DNA from 2 places in the Yersinia vastinensis genome. Region 2 is predicted to be linked to the other one. Evidence: predicted binding sites of a transcription regulator. Region 2 holds the regulator's gene; the other holds the start of a gene.

Region 1 (9,830 bases), 1.6 Mb from region 2:
CCCATTGGCCGCCTGAGAAAAATAAAAACCACTCTATTTATTGGCCCTGATTACTCACTAATAGAGACGGGTTTTCACCCGATGGCGCCGTTGCCTTATTACCTTGATAAGCCGTAAACAGTGGCCCACCACTTTGGGCATTTTTCAGCACCCAAACTCGGCCATAATGGTTGTAGAAACCAGCAGCTTGTCCTGCGTCGTGCCCAATCCCCTGATAAATATCAAAGTGTTGACCTTTAATTGCACCACCTACATCCAAAGCGACCATCAAGCGCATCTGGTACTGGCCGGTAAATTTCCCCTGATTATCCAACAAAGGGACTTCTGCCAGCAATGTGGTTCCCGGTGGGATCAGTGAACGATCTGAAGCGACCGAAGCTTTGGCAATCAATGGCACAGCGCTGGCACCTTTCACGGGCGCATACATTTCCGGTTTGAAGAACACAAAGGACGGGTTTTGCTCTAATAACTCTCTGACTTCAGCTTCACTGTGAGTTTCAGCCCAGTGGCGAATCGCTTGCATTGACATATCAGCTTTGGCAACTTCGCCGCGATCAATCAAGACCTTACCAATACTGCGATATGCATGGCCATTTTTACCCGCATAGCCGAAGAAGGTCAGAGGCCGGCCATCACCAAAATCAACATAGCCACTGCCCTGTACTTCCATCATAAAATTATCCACCAATGAATTGGTATAGGCGATAACTAAATTACGATTATCCAGAGCACCTGCATAAATAGCCGCCCGATCAGGTAAACGGCGCTTTCCTTTAGCTGGCATGCGGTAAAGTGGGTGGCGGAACTCACCTTGTGGAGTGTAACGCGCCTGAAGTACCGGGGTGTAGTAGCCGGTAAATTGCACGTTACCAAAATTATCGACCCCTTCCATCTGATAGGCATTTAACCCAAACAAACTTAATTTACTGGTATCAGCGCCTGCTAACATCCAATTTTGAACCGCATTGAAAGTATTGCTATTACGGTTATAGAGACCCGGTGAAGATTGGTTAATCACATTCACCTGATCAGAATAATCTTTTGCGTTGACTGGCTTACCTGTCGCGTTCGGCTCATTCACCAGTTCCAGTGATTGCTCCAGACGCCCATCCTTATATTGCTGCCCGCGATCTGTTGGGCGCGATTGGCAACCGGCCAATACAGCAATCATTATTCCACTCAGTAGGTATTTGCCCCAACGACTCGTCATTTCACGCCTTCTCTTACTTATTTTATCTACTGGCGAACGATAACAAACGCCTATAGATAAAGGAATCAGCAGGTGGAAAAAAATCCCCTTGGCATGGTTGTGGGGAAAAAGGAAACAGATAGTTGATAAATTAATCGAAAAACCCTATTTACCCTAATTAAGTGGCAAAACTACTTGCAACAGATCTCATCCAGAGTATAGTGCGCTCAATCGGACGCGGGGTGGAGCAGCCTGGTAGCTCGTCGGGCTCATAACCCGAAGGTCGTCGGTTCAAATCCGGCCCCCGCAACCAACCGATACTGGCTACCAGCAGTGTCATATGTCGTCCGATAGTCTTGAAAGTTAAGACGAATTAGGTAAAATAGATGCCCAGCTGTGAAAACGGCTAATGAAGTAAAGTAATAAATGTAATGACGGACGCGGGGTGGAGCAGCCTGGTAGCTCGTCGGGCTCATAACCCGAAGGTCGTCGGTTCAAATCCGGCCCCCGCAACCAATTACATTAAAAGCAGCAAAATAAAAAAGAGTATTAAGACGGACGCGGGGTGGAGCAGCCTGGTAGCTCGTCGGGCTCATAACCCGAAGGTCGTCGGTTCAAATCCGGCCCCCGCAACCAATTCTTAATCATCTTTATATCGCTATAAGACACCCTCAAGGGTGTTTTTTTGTTTCTGGCGTCCAATCGACGATAAACGTATCCCTAAGCAGGGCTATCCTAGTCCTGCTATATATCAGTCAATGACCATGTGCCAAAGACTAAAGCCGTGCCATCGCCCCACCATTAGCAAAATAAGCTTTGATACCCGCAAAGATAGACTCCGCAATTTGCTGCTGGAAATGGCTAGTTCGCAATTTTCGCTCTTCTTCCAAGTTGCTGATAAACGCCGTTTCAACCAAAATTGACGGAATATCCGGTGCTTTCAATACAGCAAAACCAGCCTGATCAACACTATTCTTGTGAAGCTTATTGATTTTCCCCATACGGTTTAGCACTTCTTTGCCAAATTTCAGGCTGTCATTGATGGTTGCAGTTTGCAGTAAATCAATCATGGTATGGTCCAAATAGCGGTCCCCACTCTTACTGACCCCACCAATCTGGTCGGCTTCATTCTGTGTTTGAGCCAAGAAACGTGCTGCGGTACTGGTTGCCCCCTTGGTCGATAATGCAAATACTGAGGAGCCTCTGGCAGCTCGATTAGTGAAAGCATCGGCATGGATCGAAATGAATAAATCTGCACGTAGCTTACGGGCTTTAGCCACCCGCACTTTCAAGGGAATAAAGACGTCTTCATTGCGGGTCATAAACACCCGCATATTTGATTCTTTCTTTATCAATGCCTGCAACCGCCGGGCAATTTGCAGCACAATATCTTTTTCGCGAGTTTTATTTCGACCAATAGCACCGGGGTCTTCTCCGCCATGCCCAGGGTCGAGCATGATAACAATGGGTCTATCTCGCCCTGCTTTACCCGCTTTAGGCGCTTCTGCGGGCAATGTGCGCTCCACATTGCCTTTATTGTAATCCTCTAATAACGCCAGCAGCGGGTCATCCTCTGCCGAGGTTGTCCCCTCTTGCGGATACAAATCGACGACTAAACGATTTTTGAATTCTGCAAAAGGCTTAAGCGTAAATAATTGTGGGCTGATGCTTTGCTTCAACTCCAGTACCAGTCGGACAGTGTTTTTATCAAACTGCCCTACTCGCGCCTGCTTTAAGTAAGGATCACCGGACTGTACTTGAGTGCTAATTTCTTTCAGAACGCTATTGAGGTGCACACCTTCTATATCCACCACAATCCTATCTGGGTTCGTCAAAGCGAACTGACGATATTTAAGTGGCGTATTGGATTCCAGCGTTACCCGGGTATAGGTTGAGGAAGGCCAGACCCTAACAGCAATAATATGTGAGGAAGCAGCAAATCCAACCCGGGTGACACTAAGCATCCAGGCTGCGGCAGCACCTTGTAGTAGACGGCGACGCCCAGAATTATGATTTGAATCTGCCATGTAACTCCAAAGTAACTACCAAAATATGAATAAAAATCGAACAAAAAAAATTAACGAGGAAAAACTTTAACTAATCGCCCCCCTGCTGTCATCAGAAAAACATTTTTATGTTATTCAATTTATTAATACACATGTGCCATACATATGCATTTAATAGCAATTTCCTGCTTGCCATCTTGATCAAAAAAGAATAAAAATACAAAAATATCGAATAAAAATTCAAAGAGGATCTGCCGTGAAGGAACGTAGTACTGAACTGGTTCAAGGATTTCGCCACTCAGTTCCCTATATCAATGCACACCGCGGCAAGACATTTGTTGTCATGCTGGGTGGCGAGGCGATTGAGCATGAAAACTTCTCAAACATCGTTAATGATATAGGGTTGTTGCATAGCCTTGGGATCCGGCTGGTCGTGGTATACGGCGCCCGCCCACAAATCGATGCCAATTTGGCACAGCACCACTACGAACCTATTTATCACAAGCATACTCGGGTGACCGACGCCCGCACGTTGGAAATGGTCAAACAGGCCGCAGGCCTATTGCAGTTGGATATTACGGCAAGATTATCAATGAGCCTGAATAATACTCCGCTCCAAGGCGCGCATATCAATGTCGTCAGCGGCAATTTTATCATTGCCCAACCTCTGGGGGTGGATGATGGTGTTGATTATTGCCATAGCGGACGCATCCGTAGAATCGACGAAGATGCTATTCATCGCCAATTGGATAATGGCGCTATTGTATTACTGGGGCCTGTTGCGGTGTCCGTTACTGGTGAGAGTTTTAATCTGACATCTGAAGAAGTTGCCACTCAATTAGCCATTAAACTCAAAGCCGAAAAGATGATCGGCTTCTGCTCATCCCAAGGGGTGACAGACAACGAAGGCAATATCATTTCAGAACTGTTTCCAAACGAAGCGCAAAAGCGAATTGAAGACCTGGAGCAAGAGGGTGACTACAATTCGGGGACAGTCCGTTTTCTGCGTGGAGCGGTGAAAGCGTGCCGCAGTGGCGTGCGCCGTAGTCATTTACTGAGTTATCAAGAAGATGGCGCATTAGTTCAAGAGCTATTCTCTCGTGATGGGATCGGCACCCAGATTGTGATGGAAAGTGCGGAGCAAGTTCGCCGTGCAACTATCAATGACATCGGCGGCATATTGGAATTGATTCGTCCACTTGAACAACAAGGTATTTTGGTGCGGCGTTCACGTGAGCAACTTGAAATGGAAATTGATAAGTTCACTATTATTGAGCGGGATAATCTGACTATTGCCTGTGCCGCGCTTTATCCATTCCCTGAGGAGCAAATAGGGGAAATGGCTTGTGTTGCAGTGCACCCGGATTATCGCAGCTCTTCTCGAGGTGAAATGCTCCTCAAGCGGGTCGCAAATCAAGCGCGGCAGATGGGCCTGAAAAAACTGTTTGTGTTAACTACTCGCAGTATTCATTGGTTCCAAGAACGCGGTTTTACCCCAGCAGAAGTTGAGGTTTTACCGATTCAAAAACAAGAATTGTATAACTATCAGCGCCGCTCAAAAATTCTGTTGGCGGATTTGTAGTCGGTCATTGATGGTGATGAGGGGGCAATAGCCCCCTTAGTATTATTTCTTCAGCGCATTCAAACGATCAACCAATCCACTAAGGCGAAGAGTTGGTGTGCGTATCGCATGGCTCAATACCGCCTCACTGCAATACAGCGTTAAGCGCTGTCGGGCGCGTGTTATCGCGGTGTAAACTAACTCTCGGGTCAACACTGGCATAAAAGTATTGGGTAATACCAACGCTGTATGCTCAAACTCCGACCCCTGAGACTTGTGCACGGTCATCGCATAAGCAGTTTCATGGCTAGGAAGGCGGCTGGGTTGTACTGATTTTATATTGCCGTCTGGCAACTGGAAATGCACTCGCAGCTCCCCCTCACCGTCAATTAGCGCAATACCAATATCACCGTTGAACAAACCAAGAGCACTGTCATTAAGCCCAATCATGACAGGCCGACCGACATACCAGCGCCCTGATGGCCCTACGGGGCGTTCAATTAAGCGCTTACGATGCAATAACTGTTCAACCCGCTCATTTAGCCCACTGACACCAAATGGCCCAGTACGTAATGCACACAATAACTGATAACGACCAAATGCTGATAACACATCAGCAGCATGCGCGCCGGTGGTCGCCAGTTGAAGATAGTGCTGATAACCAGTAGCACAGTCTTCCAGCAATGCCTGATACTCATCGGCGTCAGCGAGAGAAAAATGCTCGATATCAGAATGTGCCCCATTTAAAACGGATAATGCGTCCCGATATTTGCCTGCATTCACGGCCAAAGCAAGCTGCCCAATACCGGATTTTTCATCAAAACGGTAACTCTTGCGTAGCAAACACAAACTATCACGGACATTGACTGTATCGCTCTGCACATCACCAATAGGTATTTGACCCGCCAGCGTACAGCCTGTTAAGCGTGCTAATTGTGCCGCTCGAGTGCTGCTATAGCCTAATTCAGCAAAGCGACAAATATCGCCCAGTACCGCCCCCGCCTCAACGGAAGCTAACTGATCACGGTCACCAAGAAAAATCACCTGAGCCTTCTCTGGTAATGCAGCAATAAGCCGCGCCATCATGGGTAAATCCACCATAGAGGCTTCATCAACCACCAGCACATCAAGGCTTAATGGATTACCTTGATGATAACGTAGGCGCTGGCTGTTAGGTTGAGCCCCTAGCAAACGATGCAAAGTAGAGGCCTGTTCAGGAAATAACTTGCGCTCATCATCAGTCAGTGGAAGTTGCCGAATAGCGTTGCCCAGTGATTCGGTCAAGCGTGCCGCGGCTTTACCAGTGGGGGCTGCTAGTTGAATACGTAACCGTTGCCCTTGGCTAAGTTGTATCAGTGCGGTCAATAACTTTGCGACTGTGGTCGTTTTGCCCGTGCCCGGCCCACCAGAAATGACTGAAATTCGACGTGTGGCTGCGACGGCGGCGGCCACTTTTTGCCAATCAATTTCAGGGCCAGCCTTCCCAAAGAGGTTATCAAGGGTTTCTCTCAATAACGTTTCATTTACTACTCTGGTTTCGTTGATGAATGAAGCGGCATTATCACTGGCAATAAAGCGCACCACATCCCCCTCGTACTGCCACATCCGCTGCAAATACAAACGGTCATTATGTAGGACGAGCGGTGTTGGCTGCGATCCATCACTGACCGCAGGCGCGTTATTTAGTACTTGTGCCCAACGCAATTTATCTGGCGCTCCCGCCGCCTGCCATAGCGCTTGCGATAGCTCTGGTTGCCGCCCACCAAATAACTCATCCGCCTGTAAATAGCTTAATGGCAAGCACACATGCCCCGCCCCAGCTTCAGCACTGAGAATAGCGGCGGCTAATTGCAGCATAGGGTCATTATCAGCAGCTATCATACGTGAGAACTGGACATCCAGAGGACGTAGTAAATGGTCTCGAACAGCTTGCTCCAGTAGCATCATCATATTGATGTCCCCTCATCTACCGAGGTAAATCCACTGAATAAACTGTCCATTCCTTCAATCAACTCCTGCGCTGGGCGACAACTAAAAATGCCGTTACCCGGATGTTGCTTATCAATACCACGCAGGAAGAGATAAATGACGCCACCAAAATCACGTTGATAGTCATAGCTGGCTAACCGATGACGTAAATAGCGGTGTAATGCCAAGGTATAAAGCTGATATTGCAGATCATAGCGATGTTCAGCCATGGCTTGGGTCATCGCCTCCACGGTGTAAGCGCTGCTGTCTTCTCCCAGCCAGTTGGATTTGTAATCCAATAAGTAATACTGACCTTGCCAACAGAAAACCAAGTCAATAAACCCTTTGAGCATCCCACGGACTTGCTGAAAATCCAATACCGGGCACTGACGAGAGAGTGGATCGTAGTGTTTAATTAAGGTGTCTAACTCTCGGGCTTGTAGCAGCGTGTCAATGGGCAGATAAAATTGTAATTCCGCTTGTTTGCTCTGTGGTGTTAACTCCGCCAGTGTCACACCGGTTTCATTAAGTGGGACGTGTACAATGTCATTTAGCCACTGATACAACATAGGTGACCATTGCTCACCAAACCCTTGCTGCTGTAATTGTTCGGAAAGCCACTCCTGCTCAATGGGTTGACTAAAATCCAATGGCTCAAGCAAATCATGCAGGAAAGTCCCCGGTGCTGCGCCGCGAGGGAAAGTATGCGGGGTTAAATGGGGCTCGGTTATCAGTGCTTGCTCGCCAGCAGCATCGGTATCCAGCCGGGGTAATAACTCCTGTAAAGGCACATTCAATGCCGGTAATAGGCTATTTTTGCTGGAGCCATGCTGCTGTAGACCGGAATAACTGGTCACGCGCCAGTAATCTTGTATTTGTCGGTTAAAGTGACGAGCAGCAAGGGAAGGAACTTCCTCCGGCTGTGGCTGCCAAGGAGTCTCACTTAGTTGCCCGGCGGGTGAAACCGAGATATCCCCTCCAGCAAGTGTCGCCAGCTCTGTGAGTTTGTCGGCCAGATACTGTGCATCACCTGCTTTACCTTGTTGTACCAGATAGCCCAAGGCACTGAGGTGCATATCACTGTCGCCTTGCTTTTTTCGCCCGCCTTTAATCAGCGGAGCAATACCCACGCTACAATGATAAACCGCACGAGTGAGTGCCACATATAATAGCCGTAGGTCTTCCGCCAAGCGCTCTTCTTCCGCCAAGGCTTGACTCTCATCGTCGGCATTCAGATCCAATAATGCTTCAAAACTGTGGCGGTCATGATAGAGCACATCTTGCTGCTGACGAAAATTGCCCACGAAAGGCAGCCATACCAACGGATATTCCAGCCCTTTCGATTTATGGATAGTAATGACCTGCACTAAATGGCGGTCACTTTCCAAACGTAATTGTTGGTTATCTGACTGGTGATTTGGCTGTGCTATTTGTTGTGCTAGCCAGCGGATTAGTGCGTGCTCACTATCAAGTTGTGATGCCGCCTCTTGCAATAATTCCCCTAGATGCAACACATCTGTCAACCGACGCTCACCACCGGGGGTAGCAAGCAAATTTTCAGCTAAATGACGGCGGGCCATTATCTCACGTAGCATTGGCAACACGCCACGATGCTGCCAATGTTGGCGATAGCGATCGAATTCATCAACTAAAGCATCCCAAGCTCGCTCATCGTGGTTTAATTCATCCAACATTTTGGCATCCAGCCCTAAGATGCCGGTCGCCATAGCGCTGCGTAGTGCCCGTTCCTGCTCAGGGGCAAGCACCGCCTGCAATAACCACAGTAAATCTTTGGCTTCTGTCGTATCAAATACACTGTCACGATTGGACAAGTAAACTGATGGGATGGCTAATGCGCTTAGCGCATCACGCACCAAAGCCGCTTCTGCCCTGCTGCGTACTAATATGGTGATATCCGACGCCTGAACCGGCTTTGAGCTTTTACCCGTGACTAATTGGGCCAGCCCTTGCTGGCCTGCAGTTAACCATTCACGGATTTGAGCCGCACACTGGCGCGCCATTAATTGTTGGTATTCACTAACCCCAACACCTTCTCCCGGCTGTAACCAGAAAGATAGCGCTGGTTGTTTTTTCCCTTTAATTTCAAATGACAATTGACTATTTTTTTCAGCCGGTGTCACATTGATAAAAGGAATTTGTTCAAATAAGAAAGGAACATCGACCAAACTAAAAAGCCTGTTGACTGATTGCACCATCGGGAAAGATGAACGCCAGTTAGTCTCCAGTGTATAGTGGGCACTTACTTCTGAACGAGCACGAATATAAGTAAAAATATCTGCTCCACGGAAAGCGTAAATCGCCTGTTTAGGATCCCCAATCAGTAATAGGCCGCAATCGCTTTGCCCACCATAAAGAGTGTGGAAAATACGGTATTGTTGGGGGTCGGTATCCTGGAACTCATCAATCATTGCTACGGGGTAACGGGTACGAATGGTTTGCGCCAGTAGCTCCCCACCCGCTTGCTGTAATGCTGTATCCAGTTTACTGAGTAGGTCATCAAACCCCAATTCTGCTCGTTGCCGTTTCTCTTGCTGGACGCTAGTGCGTATTTCACTAATCGCTCGGGCTAAAATTAGATCCCTTAAGGTCAGCGGCTGTTCATATATCTGATCTATCGCACTGAACAAAGCATGTTGGGGGGCGGCCCCTTTTTTCGTTTTTTCAAATAATACTGACTGGCGAAATTTTTCCAGTTCTTTGGGTAATTGATAATCACCCGTTTCTTGTTCTGCCCAAATCCCGACTTTTTCTAGCCAATTAGGTAAATGTTTAGCGCTGTAGCTGCGTTTATCTACACCAGAGTGACTAATCAATGCCTCTAACTCATGAGCCGCGGTACGCCATTGCTCTTTAACTGTATCAATTTGCACCACGATTTGCTGATGTCGACTGAGTATCGTTTCATCATCACCCGGCGCTTGACGAAACTTTGGGGTCTCTCCCTGCAAATATGCAGAAAGGTCTTTGAGTAGAGCCTCTGGCCCGCTCCATTCCTGACTGACCGCTCGAGCGATAGCCAAGGGCAGTGGATAACAATGACGCCGCCAGAAATCAGCACAAGCTTGTCTACGTAGTGGTAGCTCAT
Region 2 (9,830 bases):
TGTGATGGATAAAATGCAGGCTATCACCACCAGTTCACGGCGAATTTCGGACATTATTGCGGTGATTGACGGTATTGCATTTCAGACTAATATTCTGGCGCTAAATGCGGCGGTCGAAGCGGCTAGAGCGGGTGAGCAGGGGCGTGGTTTTGCCGTGGTAGCCGGCGAAGTCCGTAATTTGGCGCAACGCAGTGCGCAGTCAGCAAAAGAGATAAAAGACCTGATTGTTGAATCACAAACTCGGGTACGGGAAGGGGCGGATATGGCTGAATCTGCGGGGCAAACCATGGATGAAATTGCCCGTGAAGTTAGCCGGGTAACAGCATTGATGCGCGAAATATCAGCGGCTACTTATGAGCAAAGTAGTGGAATAGAGCAAGTGAATGTGGCTATTGCTCAAATGGATCAAGTTGCCCAGCAAAATGCGGCCTTGGTTGAACAGGCCGCCGCAGCCACACACTCATTAGAAGAGCAAGCTGATGCATTATCAGCCAGTATGGCGGTATTTAAATTACAGGGAGATAATTTGGCAATAATGGCATAAAAAAAACAGCGGCTTAGGAACCGCTGCTCTCTGATATACATCAAGCCACCAATAGGTGGCTTTTTACATTATTTCCGACAATTATTTAGCGTCTTCATCTGGGAATTTGGCAATAAAGCCTTCCGCGTCTTCAACCATGGATTTTGTTCCCACGAAGAAAGGTGCGCGCTGGTGCAGTTTTTCCGGCACGATGTCCAGAATGCGATTAACCCCATCAGTTGCTTTACCCCCAGCTTGTTCTGCCAAGAACGCCATCGGGTTGCATTCATACAGCAAACGCAGTTTCCCTTGTGGATGGCTGGCGGTGCTTGGGTAAATATAGATACCGCCTTTCAATAGGTTGCGATGGAAGTCCGCGACCAATGAGCCAATATAGCGCGAAGTATAAGGGCGCTTGGTGGCTTCATCTTGCTCTTGGCAATATTTGATATATTTCTTCACACCCAGAGGGAATTTAATGTAGTTCCCTTCGTTGATGGAATACATGCAACCGGTTGCGGGGTAGCGAACTCTTTCGTGGGATAAACAGAAAACACCCAACGATGGATCGTAAGTAAAGGCATGAACACCGTAGCCTGTGGTATAGACCAACATAGTGGAAGAGCCATAAACCACATAACCTGCCGCAACTTGCTTAGTGCCCGGTTGCAGGAAGTCAGCTTCGGTAATAGGAGTACCAAATGGGGTAATACGGCGATAGATAGAGAAAATAGTACCGACGGACACATTCACGTCAATATTTGAAGAGCCATCCAGCGGATCCATCAGAACCACATATTTGGCATTTTCTGCTCGCCCACCATCAAAGATAACAATGTCGTCTTCTTCTTCGGAGGCAATACCAGCGACTTCGCCACGGGCTTTGAGGGCTGCTTTTAATTTTTCATTGGCAAACAGATCCAGTTTCATCTGGTCTTCGCCTTGAATATTAGAAACACCGCTCGCACCTAAAATATCAACCAGACCTGCTTTATTGATATCGCGATGGATGATTTTTGCGCCGAGTTTGATTGCTGAAAGTAATGCAGTTAATTCGCCGGTGGCGTGAGAGAAGTCCAGCTGTTTCTCAACGATGAATTCGCCTAACGTTTTCATGACACAATCCCTGAATCTACGGTTAAATATCGATTTATTAACGAACAACTCACCTAATGGCAGCAGTGTAGCCCAAAGGTGAGAATGATTCATAGGCAATTCCATTTCTTCTCTTTGATTCTGAGCGGTAGAATGGCTGTAAATTCGAAGCTTATTAATACGGAAAATTTATGCGCATTCACATATTAGGTATCTGCGGCACTTTTATGGGCGGCCTGGCAATGCTTGCCCGCTCATTAGGTCATGAAGTGACGGGGTCGGATGCTAACGTATATCCCCCGATGAGCACGCTACTGGAGAATCAAGGGATCGACTTGATCCAGGGATATGATCCTGCGCAACTGAATCCAGCCCCAGATTTAGTCATCATCGGCAATGCCATGACCCGTGGTAATCCGTGTGTTGAGGCGGTATTAGAGCAAGGCATTCCTTATGTTTCTGGCCCGCAATGGTTACATGACCATGTGTTGCCAGAGCGCTGGGTATTAGCTGTCGCTGGAACCCACGGTAAAACTACCACTGCCGGAATGGTGGCCTGGATACTAGAAGCTTGCGGTTATGAGCCAGGTTTTGTGATTGGTGGAGTACCGGGGAATTTCGACGTCTCAGCCCGTTTAGGCAATAGCCCTTTCTTTGTGATTGAAGCTGATGAATATGATTGCGCCTTCTTTGATAAGCGCTCTAAATTTGTTCACTACAACCCAAGAACACTTATCATGAATAACCTTGAGTTCGATCATGCTGATATCTTTGACGATCTTAAGGCTATCCAGAAACAATTCCACCATTTGGTTCGCATCGTCCCGGGAAAGGGCAAAATCATTGTCCCGGATAATGATAACCATCTAAAGCAAGTGATGGCGATGGGATGCTGGAGTGAGCAAGAATTCGTCGGCGAAACGGGCAGTTGGTTCGCACGTAAAGTATCGACTGACGCGAGTGTCTTTGAAGTGCTGCTCGATAATGAATTAGTGGGTGAAGTGAGTTGGTCATTGGTGGGCGAACATAATATGCACAATGGCTTGATGGCGATTGCTGCTGCTCGCCATGTGGGAGTTTTACCTGCCGATGCATGTAAAGCTTTGGGCCAGTTTATTAATGCCCGCCGCCGGCTGGAATTACGTGGTGAAGCCCACGGTGTCACGGTTTATGATGATTTTGCTCATCATCCAACGGCGATCCTTGCCACGCTGGCTGCGCTGCGCAGCAAAGTGGGGGGGACGGCACGTATTTTGGCGGTACTGGAACCTCGCTCTAATACCATGAAATTAGGGCTATGCAAAAACGAGCTAGCACCGTCATTAGGCCGTGCGGATGAAGTGTTCCTGTTCCAGCCGCAACACATTCCTTGGCAAGTGGTGGAAGTGGCGGAAGCCTGTATTCAGCCTGCACATTGGAGCGCTGATATTGATACATTAGTTGATATGGTTGTGAAGACGGCCCAACCAGGAGATCACATTCTGGTGATGAGTAACGGTGGTTTTGGTGGTATTCACGATAAATTACTGAGTGCTCTGAGTAAAAAAGCCGAGCAGGATGCTCTACCTCAGGATTAAGCAGGATAAAAAAATCCCCCGCAGAGCGGGGGTAAAAGGGTTCGTCGGATAGACGACGAGGGATTATTCTGTTGTGGTACTGACTCCGCTCAGTGGTTTCATCAATACCTTGTTTCAATCAATACTCTATTCAATATCCTGAAAATGAATCTTTCAACCGATTGAATAAACCATTAAGTGCGAAAGTATGCCCCTTTGCGTGGGGCATTTACTTTCAGACTTATTACTTAATCTTATTTATAAATCTTCGCAGTGGCGTGCCAGTTATTTTCATCACGCGCTTCAATCACTTTGTAAGCTTTTGCACCCATAGCATCGGCTTTATCAGACAGTGCCTGACGGATATCAGATGGTGCACCGTTAATGCCGCTAACGGTAATTGTGCCCATTGGCTGTAAGTTAGCTGCTTGATTGTCATTGATTGAATCAGCTGCAAAAACACCAAATGACAGTGCAGATAGAATGCTCATTGTTGCGATTGTAGTTTTAACTTTCATTTTATTGCCTCTATTTATTCTTTTATCACTTCAAAGGAAGTGTGATGTACATCACGAAAATGAGTATACATCTAGTAACTGAGAATATTAATAGCGGGCTAATAATATTTAACGTCACTTTATCGTGGGTGACTATTTTTTAAGAACGAAATGGAATAAAAAATGGTTAAAAAACAACAAGTTTTCGTAAAAATATAAGTTTTTCAATAAGATAAGTGTTTTTGACTAAAAGTGCGAAATAAAGTGGTGACTTTGACCATGAATGGAGAATAGAGAGTGTTATTGAATGGTTTTAAAAACAATAAGCAGTGATATACCCTGATTGAATGGAGCGTTATGGCGGATAAAAGGGCAATCGAAAGAGAATGCGGCATAGTTAGCCGCATCTATTATCAGTATCAGAGATTAAAGCTCTTGTTCAAATAGCTCGAGAATCGCCTTATGCAGCAGTTCAGCGGTAAAACCTCTGGCCGGCGTGGTGAAAATAGTATCGTCACCAGCAATACTGCCCAGAATACCTTCTGCTTTACCTAATGAATCCAACAAGCGGGCGATCAGTTGTGCAGCACCGGGGCTGGTTTTAATCACTACAACCGAGTCGTTATAATCGACATCTAATACCAGATTCTTCAGCGGGCTACTGGTTGTCGGGACGCCCAGTTCTGCAGGTAAGCAATAAACCATTTCCATTTTTGCATTACGCGTTCTGACCGCGCCAAACTTAGTCAACATGCGTGACACTTTGGATTGGTTAATATTTTCAAAGCCTTCTTCCTGCAAGGCCAAAACGATCTCACCTTGAGAACTGAATTTCTCTTCTTTCAATAACGCTTTAAACGCCTTGATAAGATCTTCTTGTTTTGCGGGATTACGCATTTTTTATGCCCTGAGCAGTCAATAGTGAATAGGATTATTATGCATATAAATGAATTTTTATTCAACATGACTATGGAGTATTGGCGATAAAAGCATTGATATCAAGGTGTGAAGGAATTTTAACATCATCTTGCTGTTACGATTATGCTAAATCGGCCCTTATTCGTATTCGGTGCGAGTAAACAGAATGTTATTAAAATGATGTTGTTCTGATGTAACAGAAGGGTGTAATGTAACCGCCGATTAACCTGTCATGAATACTTCAGTAAATTTTAGAATAATGTGCGCTATATCATTAATGAATAAGCGATTTAATCTAAAATACATGATCATTATGCGCCTTTTTGATGCGTGATATCTCAATCTGACTGTTAATAGATTGTGTTTAAAATCGCAATAAATTATGGTGCGTAAATAGATGAATTCACGGCAAATTTAAATTAAATATAATAAGGAGTATAGGATGAAAGTTGCAGTTCTCGGTGCCGCTGGTGGTATCGGCCAGGCCCTCGCTCTTCTACTCAAGACCCAGCTTCCTTCAGGTTCAGACCTTTCATTATATGATATCGCGCCAGTGACTCCAGGTGTCGCGGTTGATCTGAGCCATATCCCGACGGCTGTTAATATTAAAGGCTTCAGCGGCGAAGATGCTACTCCAGCACTGCAAGGCGCAGATATTGTTCTGATTTCGGCGGGTGTTGCACGTAAACCCGGCATGGATCGTTCAGACCTGTTCAATGTGAATGCGGGTATTGTTCGCAATCTGGTTGAGCAAATCGCACGCACTTGCCCGAAAGCATTAATCGGGATTATTACCAACCCCGTTAATACAACGGTTGCTATTGCGGCAGAAGTGCTGAAAAAAGCCGGCGTTTACGATAAAAACAAATTATTTGGTATTACCACGCTGGATACCATTCGTTCGAACACCTTTGTTGCTGAATTGAAAGGTAAGCAACCGCAGGACATCGAAGTCCCGGTGATTGGCGGCCACTCAGGCGTGACTATCTTGCCATTACTGTCACAAATTCCAGGTATCAGCTTCACTGAGCAAGAAGTTGCTGATCTGACTAAGCGCATTCAGAACGCAGGAACTGAAGTCGTAGAAGCAAAAGCCGGTGGCGGTTCAGCGACTCTGTCTATGGGGCAAGCTGCAGCACGTTTCGGTCTTTCTTTAGTGCGTGCTCTGCAAGGCGAAAGTAATGTTGTTGAATGCTCTTACGTTGAAGGCGATGGCAAGTATGCCCGCTTCTTTGCTCAACCTATTCTGTTGGGTAAAAACGGCGTTGCTGAACGTAAAGACATTGGCAAACTGAGTGCTTTTGAACAGCAGGCACTGGACAGCATGCTTGATGTGTTACATAACGATATCAAGTTGGGTGAAGAGTTCGTCAAATAACATCGAAATTCTTATCACTTGATAGAGTAGTGAGTTTTGCTCACCTGAATCACTAAACAACGCCGGTGATTCAGGTGTTTTATTGTTAGCCCGATGACTGAGTATAGATAGTCATAACAAAGAGTATCGTCATTACGGAGAGCTACTGTCGCCTCTTAAATGACATCATCAACCGCCGACGATACTCTTCGGCGGTTTTTTTATACCGTGACATTGACCTGCCGTATCCGTATTTTTCGGTCAAGAAGCGCTCCTGTTTTGGGGTCAAAATAGCGTGTCGGCCAGATCTCGGATGGATGAATGTCCAGACACTCTGCAATCAGCCATTCTCCTTTTGGCCAAGGGCGAGTCAATGCATTGGCAAGTGTGGATGAGCTTAAACCCGCCTTTCGAGAGAGCGCTGCCAAAGTCGTGTCTTTTTTACGTAGCGCAGCAATGATGTCGGCTGGATGCCAATCAGATTTCCTTAAAATCATCTTTAATCCTTTTTTTTTCTAAGCGGCTGACGTGTTAGTGATATAAATAACGGTACATTGTTAATCGTACTGTGAACATAAAGTAATCATTTAGAAGCATAGTAACATTTATTTTCTGAAAAATTTTAAATGTTTTCTAAATATTCCTTTTTTGTGTCGCAACGCATATTAGGAAGCAACGCCATGAAAAAAGAGTGGTTTGCCGCTAAGGAACTGGCAGGTCTTGATGGGTTACCGTCATCACCACAAGGAGTAAACCTCATGGCAAAACGTGAGGGATGGGAACAGCGCCGCCGCCGAGGTGTTCAGGGGAAGGCTGTTGAGTACCATATTGAGAGTTTACCTACCACCATACTGAATTCATTACAGTTAAGGGAAGATCCCGCCAAGTACACACCAACACGACAAGACCCGCTATCGCTGTGGGTGGAGGCGTATTATCGTTTTACAGAGGCTGAACGGGAGCAGGTAATTGCTTTTATTTTTCGCGAGGGAGCCAAAAGTCTGATAGAGCGACTGACGACGGAATCAAGTGAGTAAAAGCGAGGAATCGGCGCACAATATGCTTTGCTGAGACTCAAAAAGAAAACTCCGGCAGTGATGCCAGAGTTTCCATATAGTTTCTTAAAATGAGCGCTGTACTGCAATATGAGCTAATCCTTCCAAGGCTTGGCGATAATCACTTTCAGGTAGAATCTGTAGTGAAGCAATCGCCTTATCCGCCTCTTCCTCGGCACGCTGACGGGTATAGTCCAGTGAACCACACTGTTGCATTGTTAGTAATACAGGCTCAAGTAAATGGCGGCCATTGCCTTGCTCAATAGCCTGACGAATCATGGCGGCTTGCTCTGGAGTTCCATTATGCATTGCGTGCAGTAATGGAAGCGTCGGTTTGCCTTCGTTCAGGTCATCACCGGTATTTTTACCCAAAGTTGTGCCATCAGAGCTGTAATCCAGCAAGTCATCAATTAGCTGGAAAGCCGTACCCAGATAACGACCATAATTCTGTAATGCCAGTTCCTGCTCTTCACTGGCATCTGCTAATACAGCTGCTGATTGCGACGCGGCTTCAAATAAGCGCGCCGTTTTGCTGTAAATGACCTGCATGTAATTTTCTTCAGTGATATCCGGATTATTGCAGTTCATGAGCTGCAAAACTTCCCCTTCAGCAATCACGTTGGTGGCTGCGGACATCAAGGTCAGAACACGCAGTGATTCAAGGCTGGTCATCATCTGGAATGAGCGGGTATAGATGTAGTCACCCACCAACACGCTGGCCGCATTGCCAAATGCCGCATTGGCTGTCGCTTTACCCCGACGCATATCTGACTCATCGACAACATCATCATGTAGCAGAGTTGCGGTATGAATGAATTCAATCAATGCTGCGACCGTGATATGCTTGTCGCCCTGATAATTCAGCGCTCGGGCCACCAAAACAGCAATCATTGGACGGATTCGTTTTCCACCGCCACTGATAATGTAATGGCCCAGCTGATTGATAAGGACAACATCAGAGTTCAACTGGTCGAGGATAGTTGTGTTTACTGCCGCCATATCTGGCGCGGTTAACTCGATAATCTTTTCTAGGTTCATTGTTATATTCAGCTGTTTTTCTCTTTAACTGCGATGAGATTACCGCCCACATTATTACATGACGTTCCCTGAGACTATGATTGTACTTGAAAAATCCAGCAAATAAACGAGATGTAAGAAACTGTGCTTTTTTTCTTCTCTTGTGCTGATTATATACTTGTCATTCACAACATTTTTGCGTAGAATTCGCGCCCTATTGTGAATATTTATAGTGCGCTCTGGACTACAAAAGTGGAGTGCGCGGAAAGCGGAGTTTTATATGTACGCGGTTTTCCAAAGTGGTGGTAAACAACACCGAGTAAGCGAAGGTCAAACCATTCGCCTGGAAAAGCTGGACATCGCAACTGGTGAAACTGTTGAGTTTGACCAAGTTCTGATGATTGCTAACGGTGAAGAAATCAATATCGGCGCTCCTTTAGTCGATGGTGGCAAGATCAAGGCTGAAGTTATTGCTCACGGTCGTGGCGAGAAGATTAAGATTGTTAAATTCCGCCGTCGTAAGCATTACCGTAAGCAGCAAGGTCATCGTCAGTGGTTCACTGATGTTAAAATCACCGGCATCAGCGCTTAAGATTTAGGAGAGCGGATAAATGGCACATAAAAAGGCTGGTGGCTCGACTCGTAACGGTCGTGACTCCGAAAGTAAACGTCTTGGCGTAAAACGTTTTGGCGGCGAAGCAGTATTGGCAGGCAGCATCATCGTTCGTCAGCGTGGCACTAAGTTCCATGCAGGCATCAACGTAGGTTGCGGCAAAGACCATACTCTGTTTGCTTTGGCTGACGGTAAAGTCAAGTTCGAAGTTAAAGGCCCGAAAAACCGTAAATTTATCAGCATCGAAGCTGAATAAGTTTTTCGCGTCCTGTAAATAGATGTAAGCCCTGCAATTTCGTTGCGGGGCTTTTTACATTTCTGGGTTAACCCCCCTGGTAAAAAATGGATACGAAGCAGCAGGCTGGTTTAGGTATTTTCTTGGCACTAACCACTGCCGTATTCTGGGGTGCCTTGCCGATTGCAATGAAGCAAGTGCTCGAGGTCATGGAGCCTTATACCATTGTTTGGTATCGCTTCACGATGGCGGCTATCGGCTTGGGGATTATTCTGGCTTCGCGTCGTCAGTTGCCCTCACTTAAACTTTTTCGCCAACGTCGCTGGTTAATCTTACTGATTATTGCGACCTGTGGCTTGCTGGGGAATTTCATCTTCTTCAGCTCATCATTACAATATCTTAGTCCGACGACATCTCAGGTTATCGGGCAACTCTCGCCGGTTGGGATGATGGTTGCCAGTGTACTGATTTTAAAGGAGCGGATGCGCAGCACCCAAGTTATTGGCGCGGGTATGCTGATTTGTGGGCTGCTGTTATTTTTTAACACCAGTTTGCATGAAATCTTTACCCGTCTGACTGATTACACTCTTGGTGTGGCATTGGGCGTCTGCGCAGCGGTTGTCTGGGTCAGTTATGGCGTCGCCCAGAAGGTGCTATTAAGGCGTATGGCATCGCAACAAATCTTATTATTGTTGTACACTTTATGTGCAATAGCATTGTTCCCACTAGCGAAGCCGGCCGTTATTTTTCAGCTAAATGGATGGCAGCTCGCTTGTTTACTGTTCTGTGGGGTTAACACCTTGGTTGGCTACGGTGCTTTGGCGGAAGCTATGGCACGTTGGCAGGCAGCGCAGGTTAGCGCACTCGTCACATTGACGCCGCTGTTTACCTTGTTTTTTTCAATTTTATTGGCGCTGGCCTGGCCAGATATGTTTGCCGCTCCTTCCCTCAACGTTGTGGGATA

The links. Region 2 encodes ArgR, which controls arginine synthesis, uptake and breakdown. Its sites were predicted from a motif close to ANTGAATAAAAATACANT; they were not measured.
Region 1: argA (amino-acid N-acetyltransferase) is a predicted target of ArgR. The motif match lies at 3,402-3,419, and genes of this name have one in related genera.

Annotation. Positions count from the first base shown of each region.
Region 1 covers NZ_CP173260.1:1,012,846-1,022,675, reverse strand. Annotated here, with positions in the region: gene mltA (murein transglycosylase A) at 38-1,210, opposite strand; tRNA gene ACIOG0_RS04620 (tRNA-Met) at 1,426-1,502, shown strand; tRNA gene ACIOG0_RS04615 (tRNA-Met) at 1,629-1,705, shown strand; tRNA gene ACIOG0_RS04610 (tRNA-Met) at 1,749-1,825, shown strand; gene amiC (N-acetylmuramoyl-L-alanine amidase AmiC) at 1,966-3,216, opposite strand; gene argA (amino-acid N-acetyltransferase) at 3,452-4,777, shown strand; gene recD (exodeoxyribonuclease V subunit alpha) at 4,820-6,700, opposite strand; gene recB (exodeoxyribonuclease V subunit beta) at 6,703-9,830, opposite strand, start outside.
Region 2 covers NZ_CP173260.1:4,200,515-4,210,344, reverse strand. Annotated here, with positions in the region: gene ACIOG0_RS19460 (methyl-accepting chemotaxis protein) at 1-544, shown strand, start outside; gene fbp (class 1 fructose-bisphosphatase) at 626-1,639, opposite strand; gene mpl (UDP-N-acetylmuramate:L-alanyl-gamma-D-glutamyl-meso-diaminopimelate ligase) at 1,810-3,195, shown strand; gene yhcN (peroxide/acid stress response protein YhcN) at 3,429-3,692, opposite strand; gene argR (transcriptional regulator ArgR) at 4,098-4,568, opposite strand; gene mdh (malate dehydrogenase) at 5,032-5,967, shown strand; gene ACIOG0_RS19430 (helix-turn-helix transcriptional regulator) at 6,168-6,443, opposite strand; gene ACIOG0_RS19425 (DNA-binding protein) at 6,627-6,983, shown strand; gene ispB (octaprenyl diphosphate synthase) at 7,068-8,039, opposite strand; gene rplU (50S ribosomal protein L21) at 8,299-8,610, shown strand; gene rpmA (50S ribosomal protein L27) at 8,630-8,887, shown strand; gene ACIOG0_RS19405 (DMT family transporter) at 8,974-9,830, shown strand, end outside.